DNA from 2 places in the Photobacterium sanguinicancri genome. Region 1 is predicted to be linked to the other one. Evidence: riboswitches for the same ligand, from Rfam matches in the RefSeq annotation. Region 1 holds a riboswitch; the other holds the start of a gene.
What was found. A riboswitch is a leader RNA that binds a small molecule or an ion and turns the genes downstream of it on or off. The one in region 1 is predicted to bind cyclic di-GMP.

Region 1 (7,469 bases):
TTTATTCCAATTAGTTGTTTTTTTATTGGCTGCGAAATCGACAGGGCTTAAGTACGCATCAACATTTAATGAATAATCACTAGCACTAGTAAACACATCCCACAAAACACCTGCATTTGTGCTTATAAAGCTATAATACCACTGAGAAAATTGATCTTTACCAATTTGCTTAACTCTAAGGCAATGGGACTTATCACTACTATTGCTTAAAGTATTACAATCAACAAACTCGTATTTTTTATACTCTTCATTTTCTTTCAGCTGAACGCGAGCATCCCTTGCAGCTTCAGCCGTAGCATAATCCAAAACAGCAGCTATGTAAGTCACACGACAGGTTTCAAAAATAAGCATTGTGAACATAAATAGCACAATAAAGCCTAATGCAAACTCAATTGCAAATACGCCTTTTTGGCTGCTTATACTTGGTCTATTCATAATCATTATTATATTTTTATTAGTTATTCTCTGAGATTTCCAGCACCTCAGACTTTATAAGTTTCGCATCTTACATTGATAAAACCGATATGACAATTATTTGACGCGCATATCTACAAATTTATGCTTTTGCTCAATAATCTAGCAAGATTCACGAGAGGTATCATTGAAATATCATCATACTGACGATGAATGGCTCATGTTAAACAGGGATTTAGCTGTAATATTGACAATCAACGCCATCCTATGTGTACAAAATTAACTAAAGGTTTGATGCCTACCTTTCACTACACTACAAAGAGAGCTCTCGTCAAACCTATGCTCTTTTTTAATTTAAGATTATCTTTATATTTTATAAAACATATTACACTTATGGCATCAAACCGCTATTTACTCAATTTATTAAATTGTAAAAACATCAATTTTACTTAAATGGGGCGCTTTTTGGGAGAGGATAGAGATGTGTTTTCTAGTTACCTGACGTTCTCACTACGAATAAACAATTAAAATACATATTTATTCGTTAATTTACTTTGAGTAATAAACGATGGCTAGTTGGCGTAAGGGAAATAGAAGAACAACATATTTTTATGCATAAAAAAGGCAGGTATATTCATACCTGCCTTTTGTTGACTCTGTTTTCTTGCTATACGAAGGTATTACAACGCCGCAGTAAAGATCGCTGAGATTTCTTCGTGTGTAGCTTGTTTAGGGTTAGTAAAACCACAAGCATCTTTTAATGCGTTATCCGCAAGAATTGAGATATCTTCCGCTTTAGCACCAAGCTCGGTTAAGCCAGCAGGAATACCTACATCTTTAGATAGCACTTGAATAGCTTCTAATGCTGCATTAGCACCTTGCTCTGCAGTCATGCCTTCAACATTAACGCCCATCGCTTTTGCTACATCAGAAAGACGCTCTGGACATACTTTTGCGTTATAACGCTGTACGTGAGGAAGCAGTACTGCATTACACACACCGTGCGGTAGATCGTAGAAGCCACCTAGTTGGTGCGCCATTGCATGTACGTAACCTAATGACGCATTGTTGAATGCCATACCAGCCATGAATTGAGCATAAGCCATCTGCTCACGCGCTTCGATATTCTGACCTTCATTAACCGCGGTGCGAAGGTGCGCTTGAATTAATTCAATCGCTTTAATTGCTACCGCATCAGTGATTGGTGTTGCCGCAGTTGAAACATATGCTTCAATCGCGTGAGTTAGTGCATCCATACCTGTTGCTGCTGTTAGTGAAGCCGGTTTTGCAAGCATTAGTTCTGGATCATTTACTGATAATAACGGTGTTGTGTTTTTATCAACAATCGCCATTTTAATATGACGCTCTTCATCTGTAATGATGCAGAATCGTGTCATTTCAGATGCAGTACCAGCCGTTGTATTGATAGCAACTAGCGACATTTGAGGTTTTGCAGATTGGTCAACACCTTCGTAATCACCAATTTTGCCACCGTTAGAAGCAACAAGCGCAATACCTTTAGCACAATCGTGCGGCGAACCACCACCCAGTGAGATTACAAAATCACACTCGTTATCTTTAAGTAGCTTAAGGCCCGCTTCAACATTACCAGTTGTAGGGTTTGGCTGAGTGCCATCAAACACAACAGATTCAACGTCGCGTGCTGTAAGCAAATCTGCGACTTGTTTAACTACACCAATTTGGTTCAAAACTTTATCAGTTACGATAAGCGCTTTTTTAAAGCCGTGTGCTTGAATGGTATCAACAGCCTGAGTTAAACAACCTGCACCCATCAAGTTTACTGCTGGGATAAAAAATGCACTGCTCATTATAATTCTCCATAATTACGAATACTTTTTACGCTAAACGCCGATCTACAGATAAACCACTAGATGTAAAAAGTATCTCGCTTTGCTCTCCGCCTTTATGTAACACCTCACCTATCAATAAGAAATTGATCTTGAGCAAACTATCAATCTTAAGTATCCAAAATAGACGAACAACATGACCGATATCACTATAAACAACTACAAATCAGACAGTTATAATCCACATGGAAAAACATAGCTATTCCCAGGCGAAACAGTAAGGGTTACACCTGACACATTAACCCCCACGAATATCGCTATCCAATGGGGGTTAAGTTAGAAAGAAAAGTTACTGATTAGCGATCAGCGTTTAATCCACGCATCACTCCAATGTGAACCAACACCAGGTTCATAGTGATTAGCTGAAGGCGCATAAATACGACACCAGCCACTTGCGGGGAATGGCTTACATTCATAAATATTGCCATCTTTAGCGAGTACCTTAGTTCCTGCATCGTAACTACCAATACTCGATGGATACTCGTAATCGTAGTCACCACCAGATGATGCTGGTTTAACCGTCACAGTGCGCTCTTCAACAGTTTGAACTGTACCTTTGGTATCTGTTGCTGTGATTTTTAGCTGGAAAGTACCGTCTGCTGTAACAGGAATAGTCAGGCTCAAAGTTGGTGCTTGGCCGCTAAGCTGCCCTTCTGCTTTTCCAACCTCTTGGTTGCTTTGGTTCAACAGCTGCATTGAGATGCTGTAATCCCCTTCCGAACGTACCACAGCAGAAATATCCACGGTGTTGTTTGTATCTAGCTGATATTCAGCAGACAAACCTTCGACCGAAATTGGTGGTGGAGGCAAAATACCGCCCTCACGTACATCTAAAGCATAGTTATAATTGCTGTTGGTCACGTACACTTGGTTTAGGTGCAAATCAGAAGATTCATAGACGATTTCATCATTGGCATTCTTAACGCCAATTTGAGCAAGGGTTGGATATTTAGTATTGATCTGCTGAGCTAATTCGTACGACCACACGTTCAAGTCTGCGTTAGCACCCGTGATAGGTAATTTCTCAAATACGACTTCATTACCTTGTTCTGAGAAAATACGGAACCATACGGCGTCACCAGCATTAGCGACAACACCAGGTTTTACGTACGTGCCTTTACTTGACCACGTTGGCGTAGGCGTAGGCGCATCCCCGTCAAATTTAATGTCACTACAATTATAGAAACCTTCGCCCGCAGGATCATCGCGCTGCCATCGTGTCACTAGTGTTGCATCCCCACTTCGGCCTGCTGGTAAAGTGACATCCATTTGATAATAGTTGGTTCCATCAATGTTCACTTTTTCGATACTGCCAAACTCTTGGACTAGCTCAAGATCATCCCAAGCCAAGCGGCTATGCGCCGCATTATAATTAGTATTAGTGAGGTAAATTTGCCAATGACTTGGGTTATGCGGTGCTGTTGCTAAGTACTTAAGCGTAAACGTCTCACCCGCTTTCATCGGTGTACGTTGCCACTGCATCGAAGGAACACTCATTCCACTTTTTCTAGCGTCACCACCAGAGCAGATTAAACCATCTTTAACGCCGGCTTTTACAGCATCCATATTGTTGTAATCAGATACCAGTGTTGCAAACTCGTTTATTTGTACAAAAGGGTATGTACCTGATTCTTGAAACGCAGCGCGACATGCTTCATTAGCTATGGTCGAGCCATCTTGTGATCCCCAATGCCCACCTTGTTCACTACAAATAACCTGACGAGCTTTGGGATATGTCGCATAGCCATGCGCCTGTGCTAAAGACGGGATAACCGCAATAGCAGCAGTAGCTACGCCTATAGAGAAAGAAAACTGACTTTTCATGTAATAGCTTCCGTATTCATTATTATAAAAGGAAGCCAGCTAATTACCGGATGGTATCGTGCTGTATATACGTTACACGTAAAACAGCAGAATCATCCAAATTCAGATAACCCCGCTACCCTAGCTTTACAATAAAACCGTAGGCCGGAAGTTTTGCGCCAGCCCCTTTCAGAGCTTTTGCCTTTAGCTGACTCCTCCTATGAAAATTCAGTATGGAAAATAAGGCAAAAATGACGTGCTAGATGTGGAATGCTTATCTCAAAATACCATGCACAGAAGCACTTATTCGCTACAATAAGTATGATGTACATACAGGGTTAATTCTTTAAAATCAGAATGATGAAAACCGCGTTAATCTCTATGAATATTGACGGCCAATGGCGGCACCTTGTCTGTCATTTTTCACCTTTGGTCAGTTCAACACTCAACAAAGTCTTTAAATATTTACATGCATAAATAGTCGAGCATCTTTCACGCAGAGAACGATAACATTTACTTTCTCTTTCTTTATAAACCTAACGTTTACCCAGCTCTTAATACTGCCACTCATGCCTAAATAGTGCCGTTCATGCCCATAAACTGCCGCTCATTTTATAGTTTTGACAAGCTATTGGCGTCATCGACGGTTAGGCGTATTACTACATCCAATGCGATTTTGACTATGAACGATTTTGGAGAATGCGGCATGCAATCATCAACAAAGCAACCTAGCCGTCTGTGGACGCTGTTGGGCACTATTATTACCCAATTTGCACTTGGCTCTGTCTATACATGGAGCCTGTTTAATGCGCCTCTTGCGAGCAAACTGGATACCCCCGTCAGCCAAGTAGCTTTTTCATTTGGTATTTTAAGCCTGTCCTTAGCCGTCGCTTCATCACTATCAGGTAAGCTGCAAGAGCGTTTCGGGGTACGTAAAGTTACTATCAGTGCGGGTATTATGCTGGGGCTTAGCCTAATCATTACTTCCTATGCGCCGAACCTAATCGTGTTGTATGTAGTCGCGGGGTTCTTGGTCGGGTTTGCCGATGGTACGGGTTATTTGATGACGCTATCAAACTGCGTGAAGTTTTTCCCTGAACGTAAAGGTGTTGCATCAGCATGTGCTATCGGCGCTTATGGTTTAGGTAGCTTAGGCTTCAAATACATTAACATGTACTTCTTAACCCATTCAGGTGTCGAAATGACATTTAGCGTGTGGGGCATCATTGCAATGTGTTGTGTGGTAGTTGGCGGTATGATGATGCGTGACGCGCCGATCCATCAAGAAGCAAGTAAAACTGAAGCGCAAACCAAGATGGCAGCGCCAATCTCAGAAGACTTCACGCTTGCAGAGGCATTCAGAACACCACAATTTTGGATTCTGTCTCTTATCTTCTTAACGGTTTGTATGTCTGGTCTTTACGTTATTGGCGTAGCAAAAGACATTGGCGAAAACTTTGTTCACCTTAATTCAGCAGCCGCTGCAACTTCTGTTGCTATTATCGCAGTGTGTAACCTGTCTGGTCGTTTGGTTCTTGGCGTGTTGTCAGATAAAATAGCGCGTATTCGTGTTATCAGCATTGCGCTGGTTATTTGCTTGGTCGGTGTTGTGTGCTTACGTTTAGTCACACTAGAACAATCAAGTTTTTACTTGGCGATTGCCTGCATTGCCTTTAGTTTTGGTGGCACAATTACTGTGTACCCATCTTTGGTTAGTGACTTTTTTGGCTTAAATAACCTAACCAAAAATTATGGTTTCATTTATTTAGGCTTTGGTATTGGTAGCTTTTTCGGCTCAGTCATTGCGGCTTTCTTTGGTGGTTTTACAGCAACTTTCTCAGTGATGCTAGCATTGGTGGTCATTTCTATCGTGTTCTCACTCACCGTTAAATTACCGAACAAGACACAACCTCTTCAGCCTGTGATGTGTTAACCACAACTGATTATTAATTTTGCTATCAAGCCCTTATGTTCACTCTAAGGGCTTTTTCCGTTAAAGGGAGTATCTCGCTTGTTCCTTGAACATTTACAGATGTTATTCAATGTGTTGGAACGCGCGGCATTCATGCTGTCAGCATTGTTCTTATTAACACAAGCACGCGTATTCAAAGACATCATGCATAAAGATGAATCAGAGCGGAAGCCGACTGAACTCATCTTTGTCTCTCTTTTATTCATCTTTTTCGCGATTTTCAGTACCTATACCGGAGTGAATGTAGAAGGCTCTTTGGTCAATGTCCGTATTATCTCAATCATTTCAGGCGGTATTATCTTCGGTCCTTGGGTCGGTTTACCCGCAGGGATAATTTCAGGTATTCACCGCTTTCTAATCGACATTGATGGTCCAACATCCATACCTTGCTTAATTACCAGTACCTTCGCTGGGATCTGTGGCACCTTGATATACCATTTTGGTAATAAAAAACATTACATCTGCTGGGGTATTGCGGCTGGGATGTTTTGTGAAGTATTAACCATGGCATTGATATACCTGCTGGCCGATGACAAAAATTTGGCTGCCAGTATTGTTCAAAATATTGGTTTACCTATGGTGCTCGGTTCTGCAAGCATAGGCTTGATCATTAAACGTATCCAAGATGTTCACAACGAACGTGACCGCTTTGCCGCGCAACAAGCAAAACGATCGTTAGATATCGCTAACCAAACGCTGCCTTTATTTAAGAAAAATCATTCTGATAGTTTGGCCCAGATCTGTGACATTATTCGCCGAGAAACTCAAGCCGATGCTGTCTTTATCACTGACCGTGAATTCATCTCAGCCTATGCCAATGGCATAACGCTTGGCCATTATAACGACCACCAAACCGCCTGTGGTCCATTGGTCAAAAAAGTATTAGCCCAAAAGACCTCTGTTGTTGCTAATAATTATGAGTACGAGGATTACCGCTCCGCATTGATTATCCCGCTTCAAGAGGGCGATCATATTACAGGCACGCTGAAAATATGTTTTCGCAAGAAGAACCAAATATCACAACCGCTGATCGAAATGGCTCAGGGTTTATCAGTATTGATATCAACCCAAATAGAAGCATCAAGTGCAGAGCAAACCAGAACAATGCTACAGAAAGCTGAATTCTCTGCATTACAAAGTAAGATTAATCCACACTTCTTATTTAATGCACTGAATGCTATCTCGACCTTAATTCGGATTCAGCCCGATAAGGCACGTTCATTGATCGCCAATTTAGCCGACTTCCTGCGTTATAACTTGGAGCGAGACGAAGACTTTATTGATGTGCATTCAGAATTGCAGCAAGTTCGAGATTATACGGCAATTGAATTAGCGCGTTTTGGTAACAAGCTCACGGTTGATTTTGATATTGATCCTGTTCATATTCAGATCCCTTGCTTGCTTATCCAGCC
Region 2 (7,469 bases), 380 kb from region 1:
TAGGCGTTTGGGCTGACAGCATTACCTCTAAATTAGAGCACTCACTCAATCATTGTAACCTGTGGATTGAAGGCATTAACTTCCATACCTCAGATGATTCAGCAGTAACTGAAAGCTCTGCAGCAACCCAAACCGCAGCAGTAATGAATGGATCTAAGGTGCAACCATGATCCGCGCATCAAACACCTCATGGGACAGTGACGAACTCAAACCTGATCTTACGCCTTTACTCGATATCATCTTCATTGTAATGGTGTTTTTATTACTGACAGCCAGTGTGAAACTTCAATCCCTTGATGTGGAATTGCCGCAAACAAGTACCGAAGTGTTACAAGAAACCCATGCTGATCCCATTACGATCAACTTATTGGCAAAAGATCCCTACTGGGCTCTACAAGGTAAAGAAGCGAATAACTGGCAAAGCTTTAGCATCAACTTATTAAAAGAAGTAAAAGCTAACCCTAAAAAGCCCGTTGTTATTGGTGCAGATAAAGGCGCATCAGTCGAACACATGCTCAAGCTTTTGGCACTACTTCAACAACATGAAATCAAAGCAACACAATTACTAATGGAAGAGGAAGCATCATGAAACGCTTAGTCTTAGCTACAACTCTGCTTTTAACCGCCACATCAAGCTTGGCTAATGAGCGTATCATCAGTGCAGGTTCAGCCATTACTGAACTTTTAAATGCTATCGGTGCAGAGCAAAACATTGTCGCAGTCGATGCCACCAGCAGAAGCTTAGTGAATAAAAATATCCCGACGCTGGGTTACCATCGCGCATTATCTGCAGAGAGCCTGATCGCGTTAACCCCTACTCGCTTATTAGGTTCGGAAGAAATGGGGCCAAAAACTACCCTCGACCTAGTGAAACAGGCTGGTGTTGAGGTGAATATTCTCAATTCAGGCGAAACAGTGAATGATCTTCTAAATCGTATAGATAGCATTGGCGAAATCACAGGTAAGCAAAACAAAGCAAACGAGCTAAAAGAAAAGGTAAAGCAGCAAGTTGCTAATATTCAAAACAATAACAAACGTGCTTCTACCGTAAGTAAAAAGCCTGTAAAAGTCTTATTCCTATCGATTCATGAAGGTCGCCCTGCAACTGTAGGTGGACGCAATACAACAGCAGATACCGTTATTAATCTTGCGGGTGGTATTAACCCAGCAGCGCAAAAAGTGGAGTCTTATAAGCCGATTTCCGCGGAATCTATGCTTGAAATGCAACCCGATATCATCATGCTAAGTAGCCGTACTTACAACTCAATCGGCCAAGCTGACGGTCTATTCAAAGAACTTCCACTCCTTGCTGCCACCCCAGCAGGCATTAATAAAGCCGTTGTTGTTATTGATGGCACGGCACTTATTGGTGGCCTTGGACTTAAAAGCCTCAGTGAAGCAGAACGCTTAAACCGCGTTTTCTACCCTTAATCGTCGAGTATTGATTACGTGTCCGTTATGCAAATCCAAAGACTTCCATTAAAAATCGTTTTCCCCGTTGGGTTGAGCTTGCTCTTCCTTGCGGTGGCTACATCCGTGATTGTTGGCCCTATGGCTATAACTCTCAGTCAAAGCTTAAAAGCCTTTACGCCTTGGCAAAGTGAATTACCCGCACACATCCAGATAGTGATCCAACAAATAAGGCTGCCAAGAACACTATTATGTATTGCGATTGGTGCCATTCTCGCTTTATGTGGTGCTGTTATGCAGGGGCTATTTCGAAATCCGTTGGCCGATCCTGGCATCATTGGGGTTTCAGGTGGTGCGAGTTTAGGTGCTGCACTGGCTATTGTTCTTTTTGGTTCTTTAGCATCATCTTTCCCGATCCTATTAACATTAGGTACTGTGCCTATCATGGCGTTTCTTGGTGGCGCAGTAAGTACTTGGTTGGTATATACACTGGGGACAGATAAAAACGGAACATCCGTTACTATCATGCTACTCGCTGGGGTGGCTATCGGAGCACTTTCTGGCGCAGCTTTAGGCTTAATGAATTACTTTGCCGATGACCAAGCTCTACGTGATTTATCACTGTGGACAATGGGATCACTCGCGGGTGCTACATGGCCAGGTATCGCACTCGCCTTCTCAACATTCGGTATTCTTATGTGGGTGTTTGATCGCAAGGCCAACGCTCTAAATGCCTTTCTACTTGGCGAAGCTGAAGCAAAACACATGGGTGTGAATGTCCAAGCATTAAAACGCAGCCTAATTTTGTTGTGTGCTGCTGGTGTGGGAGTGTGCGTATCGCTAACAGGCGTGATTGGCTTTATTGGTCTTATTATTCCACATTTAGGCCGTATGCTTACCGGGCCTAACCATAAAAGCTTACTGCCATTATCAGCCTTGCTTGGCGCATTAATTTTGCTGATTGCAGATATGATCGCCCGTGTTATTGCGGCTCCCGCTGAATTGCCCGTAGGGATCATTACCGCCATCTTAGGTGCCCCCTTCTTTATTCTGTTACTTATTAAACAAAAAGGTCGCTTATCATGATGGTTGATGCTCATATATCTGATCAATGGCAGTCGACCCACCATGATAGCGTTGCGATCGCAGCTAAAGGGTTAAACCTCAGCCTTGGTGGTAAAATCTTACTTGATGATTTTAATCTCGAGATTAGGCATGGTGAGGTGACCGCATTACTTGGACCTAACGGCGCAGGCAAAAGTACACTACTCAAAGTACTGTGTGGCGAGTTGGATGCAGGAGGTGATATCCGCATTCATAATAAGAACCAAGCTAAGTGGCCAGCTAAAGCGTTAGCCCGATATTTAGCCGTTTTACCTCAACACAGTAGTTTAAGCTTTGCATTTACCGCACAAGAAGTAGTCGAACTCGGTGCTTTACCACTCGATCTTCCCCGCGCGGATGCAACGGCGACAGCAGCTGAAATGATGGAAAAGACCGATGTCACAACACTCGCCGACAGGTTATATCCCTCTTTATCTGGCGGAGAAAAGCAAAGAGTTCATTTTGCGCGAATTCTGACACAACTGAGTGAAGCAAATGAAAATGCGATTCTAATGCTTGATGAACCCACATCGGCTCTTGATTTGGCTCATCAGCATAAGACGTTACAATTAGCGCAGAACATGGCTAAAGCTGGCGCTGCCGTTATCGTTGTATTGCATGATCTAAACCTAGCGGCACAATATGCCAATCGCTTGATTATTGTGAATAATGGCAAAATACAAGCAGATGGCGATGCGTGGCACGCACTCGAACCGAGTAACATTGAACGAGTCTACGGTTGGCCAGTCACTATGACAGAGCATCCGGTGCACAAACACCCCGTGATTTTGTAGCACTTTACTTGCGTATTTATTACATTACCCATGCGAATGCATACTAACGCATCAAAAATCACCATAGTTACATTATTATTGTTGATGTCTATCAAGTATTACCATCTTGATAAACAGAAACGTTGCACTGTGCGCTACACTCAGTAAAATGTGAACGCAAGCGATTAACAATGTAACGCTACCCTAATCTATAAAAGCCGCTCATCCTAGAGAAGCGGCTTTTCACTTTTATGGAAGGTCTAAAGCGACACATGCACTCAACGTAAAAAGAGTAGGCGTGTTGGATGGCTTAGCTAGACCCTCTTTATTGCAATTATTAGAAGAATAACTATGGCAACGATTAAAGATGTTGCACGTATGGCTGGTGTTTCAACGACAACAGTCTCTCACGTGATAAACAAAACACGCTTCGTAGCAGAAGCAACACAGAAGAAAGTGTTGGCTGCCGTCGATGAACTGAACTATGCGCCAAGTGCTGTTGCTCGCAGCCTGAAATGTAATACTACTCGCACTATCGGTATGTTAGTAACGAAATCGACTAACCCGTTCTTTGCTGAAGTTGTACATGGCGTAGAAGAATACTGTTACAAAGAAGGCTATACCTTAATTCTATGTAACACCGAAGGTAACCTCTCTAAGCAACGTGATTACTTGCGCATGCTGGCTGAAAAGCGTGTAGATGGCTTGATGGTTATGTGTTCAGATCTCGACCAGCGTTTATTAGATCTATTAGAACGCCAAAGTGATCTACCTATGGTTGTGATGGACTGGGGCCCAGAAAGCCCACACACAGATAAAATCCAAGATAACGCAGCAGTCGGTGGTTATGTCGCGATCAAGCACTTTATCGAAAATGGCCACACTAAGATTGGCTGTCTATCTGGCCACAATGAAAAATCAACCTGTCGTGAACGCTTGAAAGGCTTCCAAAAAGCGATGGGTGAAGCTGATCTAGATATTAATGAAGATTGGATCATTGAAGGTGACTTCGAGTGTGAGACTGCCGTACAAGCAGCTGAACAGTTTATTGCAATGAAAGAGCGCCCTACTGCTATCTTCTGTTTTAACGACATTATGGCAATGGCGATGATCAGTACTTTCGTTCAACATGGAATTCGAGTGCCTGAAGATATCTCAATCATTGGTTACGATAATATCGAGCTAGCACCTTTCTTCTCGCCACCTTTGACAACAATCCACCAGCCTAAACGCCGCTTAGGTAAAACAGCGATTGAAATCTTGATGGAACGCGTAAAAGATAAAAAACATGAGACCCGTGTTTTTGAAATGTCACCGGCACTCGTTGTCCGTAAGTCAGTTCATAAGCTCAATTAATTATTCTTATTGCGCATAAAAAAACAAAAAACCGACAATATTAAACGTCGGTTTTTTTATAAATTCACATCGCTTAAAATTCGATTTTTTCACACAAACACTTAATCTATAACAATAAGTTTACTTATAAAATTGAAATAGTTCTCTTCAATTTACTGCTCATTTCATTTCACACCTGAATATTCTCTCTCTCTTAATAGTAATAATTGAAGCAACATCACACTTTGACCCCCGTAAGTTAAACGATTTTCTGCTATTTACGATATGCTTATTCAGTCACGAACAAGGCAAACCATTTGAAAGAATGGGACGCAAAGCTTCCGGCCTAACAGAGTGTTATTTGGGTAACATTTAACACTTTTAAGGTAGCGGGGTTACCGATGGATTTAACGCAAAACCTGCTTCAGGATTTGACATGCTTTTGACATATATTAAGTGTGCTTTGCTAATCTAAACTCCTCGCTTATATGTTAGGTGACTCCCAGATTTATTTCACCGAGAAGTCGCATGGATAAACCAATACTTAAAGACACCCTAAAATTATTCGACTGCTTTGACAGTGTTAAATCACGGTCCATGTTTGGCGGTTTTGGCATTTTTTCAGGTGAAACGATGTTTGCACTTGTCGTAAAAAATAAGTTACACCTTCGTGCCAATGCTAAAAATATTGAGCAGTTTAAAAAAGCTGACTTAACCCCTTATGTTTATGAAAAACGCGGTTTTCCCGTTGTGACTAAGCATTTTGCAATACCTGATACCTGGTGGAATACTCCAGAGATGATCATTGAACACGCACGCGGTTCTTTAGACGGTGCAAATAACGACAAAGAAACAAAAAGTAAAGTTGGGCCTTCACGTATCAAAGATTTACCCAATTTACGGTTAGCGAATGAACGTATGCTGAAAAAAGTAGGTATTGATACTGTCGACAAGCTTGTAGAAGTTGGCGCTATTGATGCTTATAAAGCACTACTCGATACACATGATAATAATCTCAACATCGAGTTGCTTTGGGCTTTAGAAGGCGCGATCAGCGGCAGACATTGGTCGGTGATCAGTGAAACAAGACGCGGAGAGTTGTTAGGTTTATTACCTTAAGCCATTCGGTCAAAAACAACACTTTTTACAATATAAAAAACGGGGCTTTGGCCTCGTTTTTTATAGCTCCAGCCTCCTGAATGTCAGGATTACGTCAAAGATTGACTCTTCTCACAAATACTGTTCACAAAAGCATCAGTTAACTTTTAATCTTACCTTAAATAAGTAAAATACTGGCTAGCAGCAGAACAACCAACGTCAAAAAATTGTTTTTAACTACTTATGGCAACTGTTGCATGAAGGTAGCGCCACTTTAATGACGCTTCATAACCTTCGCCATAACCAACGTGCAGTCTCTTTATAGATTGCAAAAAGTGAGGCAAGTATGCTCTGTTCAAAGCCTTTTCCTGGGCAAACAGACCACATATTCAAAGACAAATTTAACAAATGGCCAAAGTTATTCCGTGCCTTTGTTCTTCTTAGCCTACTCCCTCCAGCTTTAGTCATGCTACTAGTCTCTCAGCAACTGGCTCCACTTAATGCACTCATTGATACAGTTACCCTGACATGCGGCTTTAATATCATGCTGATTGTATGGGGCGTATTACTCAAAGTTCGCGCTCGTAAATACTGGTATCGAAACTATCACATTGGCAAAACACTGGTCCTTGCATGCCTGCCTTTCATCGCATCAGCTTATATCGCTTTGTCTGATATTCCGGATAACCGTGTTGTGCAACAAGAACGTAGCCAAGCTGTAGAAGTAGCCATTAACTAAAAAGCTGCTCAAATTACAGACACTCAGCGGCTATTTTCAGTTTTTCTCTAATTAATTGAAATATTTGCGTCCTTCGTTGGGTCTCCTTTATTACCTTGGTATAGCATTGGTGCTATATCATGTGTTCATAAGGAAACGACGCAGTGCGCCTCGCGAAAAAAAACAAATACTCCATCTTTGTCCGCCCATTACTTTGGCTACAGAAGCGTAATTTCGGCGCAGAACTGAACCCTTCTTTGCTGTGGGGACGCCGTCCACCACTCTTTTGGTTAGTCGCAGGATTTTTTGGCTACCTTGATCGCCGCCACTCTCCACTTTCACCTGTTACGCGCTCTCTTGTTTGTGTCCGTGTTTCACAGCTTAATGATTGTGAGTTTTGCGTCGATGCCAATGGAATGCGCCTAGCAGAGCGTTGTGATTCTGTTGAAAAGATCAAAGCCCTCTCCCAGTGGCAACAAAACATCACCTTATTCACCGATGAAGAAATAGCGGTGCTGCATTATGTTGAAGCCATGACTATTACAGGGCAAAAAGTAACAGAAACGATGCTAGCTGATCTGCAACAGTGGTTTGATGAAGATAGCCTCGTTGAACTTACTGCACTGATCGCTTTTCAAAATCTATCAGCTAAGTTTAATACCGCGCTAGATGTGCCTGCGCAAGGCTTTTGCTCCATCCCTATCACATCTGCACTGAACGATAACAACTCGGCCGATAAACAGGACGCGTCATCGGCTACACAACCTCCACCATCAAGTAAATCGTAGGAGTTATCTCATGGATAAAAAGAAACTACTGCTCATTACCATAATTGCCACGCTTATTGGAAGTTGGTTCCTGTTTGATTTAGGCCAGTACTTCACATTAGAGCAAGCGAAGGCGCAGCAAGTCGCATTGCAAGATACGATAGCAGCACGTCCCTTCTTCGCGAGTATCGTGTACTTTTCGATTTATATTGTTGTAACGGCACTCTCTTTACCGGGCGCGGCAATCATGACTCTACTGGGTGC

Region 2: linked by a shared signal. The riboswitch ahead of OCU87_RS10190 (TfoX/Sxy family DNA transformation protein) and the one ahead of OCU87_RS11755 (lytic polysaccharide monooxygenase) in region 1 are both predicted to bind cyclic di-GMP.

What each region holds. Positions count from the first base shown of each region.
Region 1 covers NZ_AP024850.1:2,512,632-2,520,100, forward strand. Annotated here, with positions in the region: gene OCU87_RS11745 (TadE/TadG family type IV pilus assembly protein) at 1-441, opposite strand, end outside; gene yiaY (L-threonine dehydrogenase) at 1,095-2,243, opposite strand; gene OCU87_RS11755 (lytic polysaccharide monooxygenase) at 2,586-4,106, opposite strand; cyclic di-GMP riboswitch class I at 4,209-4,298, opposite strand; gene OCU87_RS11760 (L-lactate MFS transporter) at 4,792-6,018, shown strand; gene OCU87_RS11765 (LytS/YhcK type 5TM receptor domain-containing protein) at 6,097-7,469, shown strand, end outside.
Region 2 covers NZ_AP024850.1:2,130,718-2,138,186, forward strand. Annotated here, with positions in the region: gene OCU87_RS10160 (MotA/TolQ/ExbB proton channel family protein) at 1-170, shown strand, start outside; gene OCU87_RS10165 (ExbD/TolR family protein) at 167-589, shown strand; gene OCU87_RS10170 (heme/hemin ABC transporter substrate-binding protein) at 586-1,431, shown strand; gene OCU87_RS10175 (FecCD family ABC transporter permease) at 1,459-2,496, shown strand; gene OCU87_RS10180 (heme ABC transporter ATP-binding protein) at 2,493-3,308, shown strand; gene purR (HTH-type transcriptional repressor PurR) at 3,639-4,643, shown strand; cyclic di-GMP riboswitch class I at 4,920-5,025, shown strand; gene OCU87_RS10190 (TfoX/Sxy family DNA transformation protein) at 5,151-5,741, shown strand; gene OCU87_RS10195 (hypothetical protein) at 6,067-6,459, shown strand; gene OCU87_RS10200 (carboxymuconolactone decarboxylase family protein) at 6,603-7,226, shown strand; gene lpdA (dihydrolipoyl dehydrogenase) at 7,237-7,469, shown strand, end outside.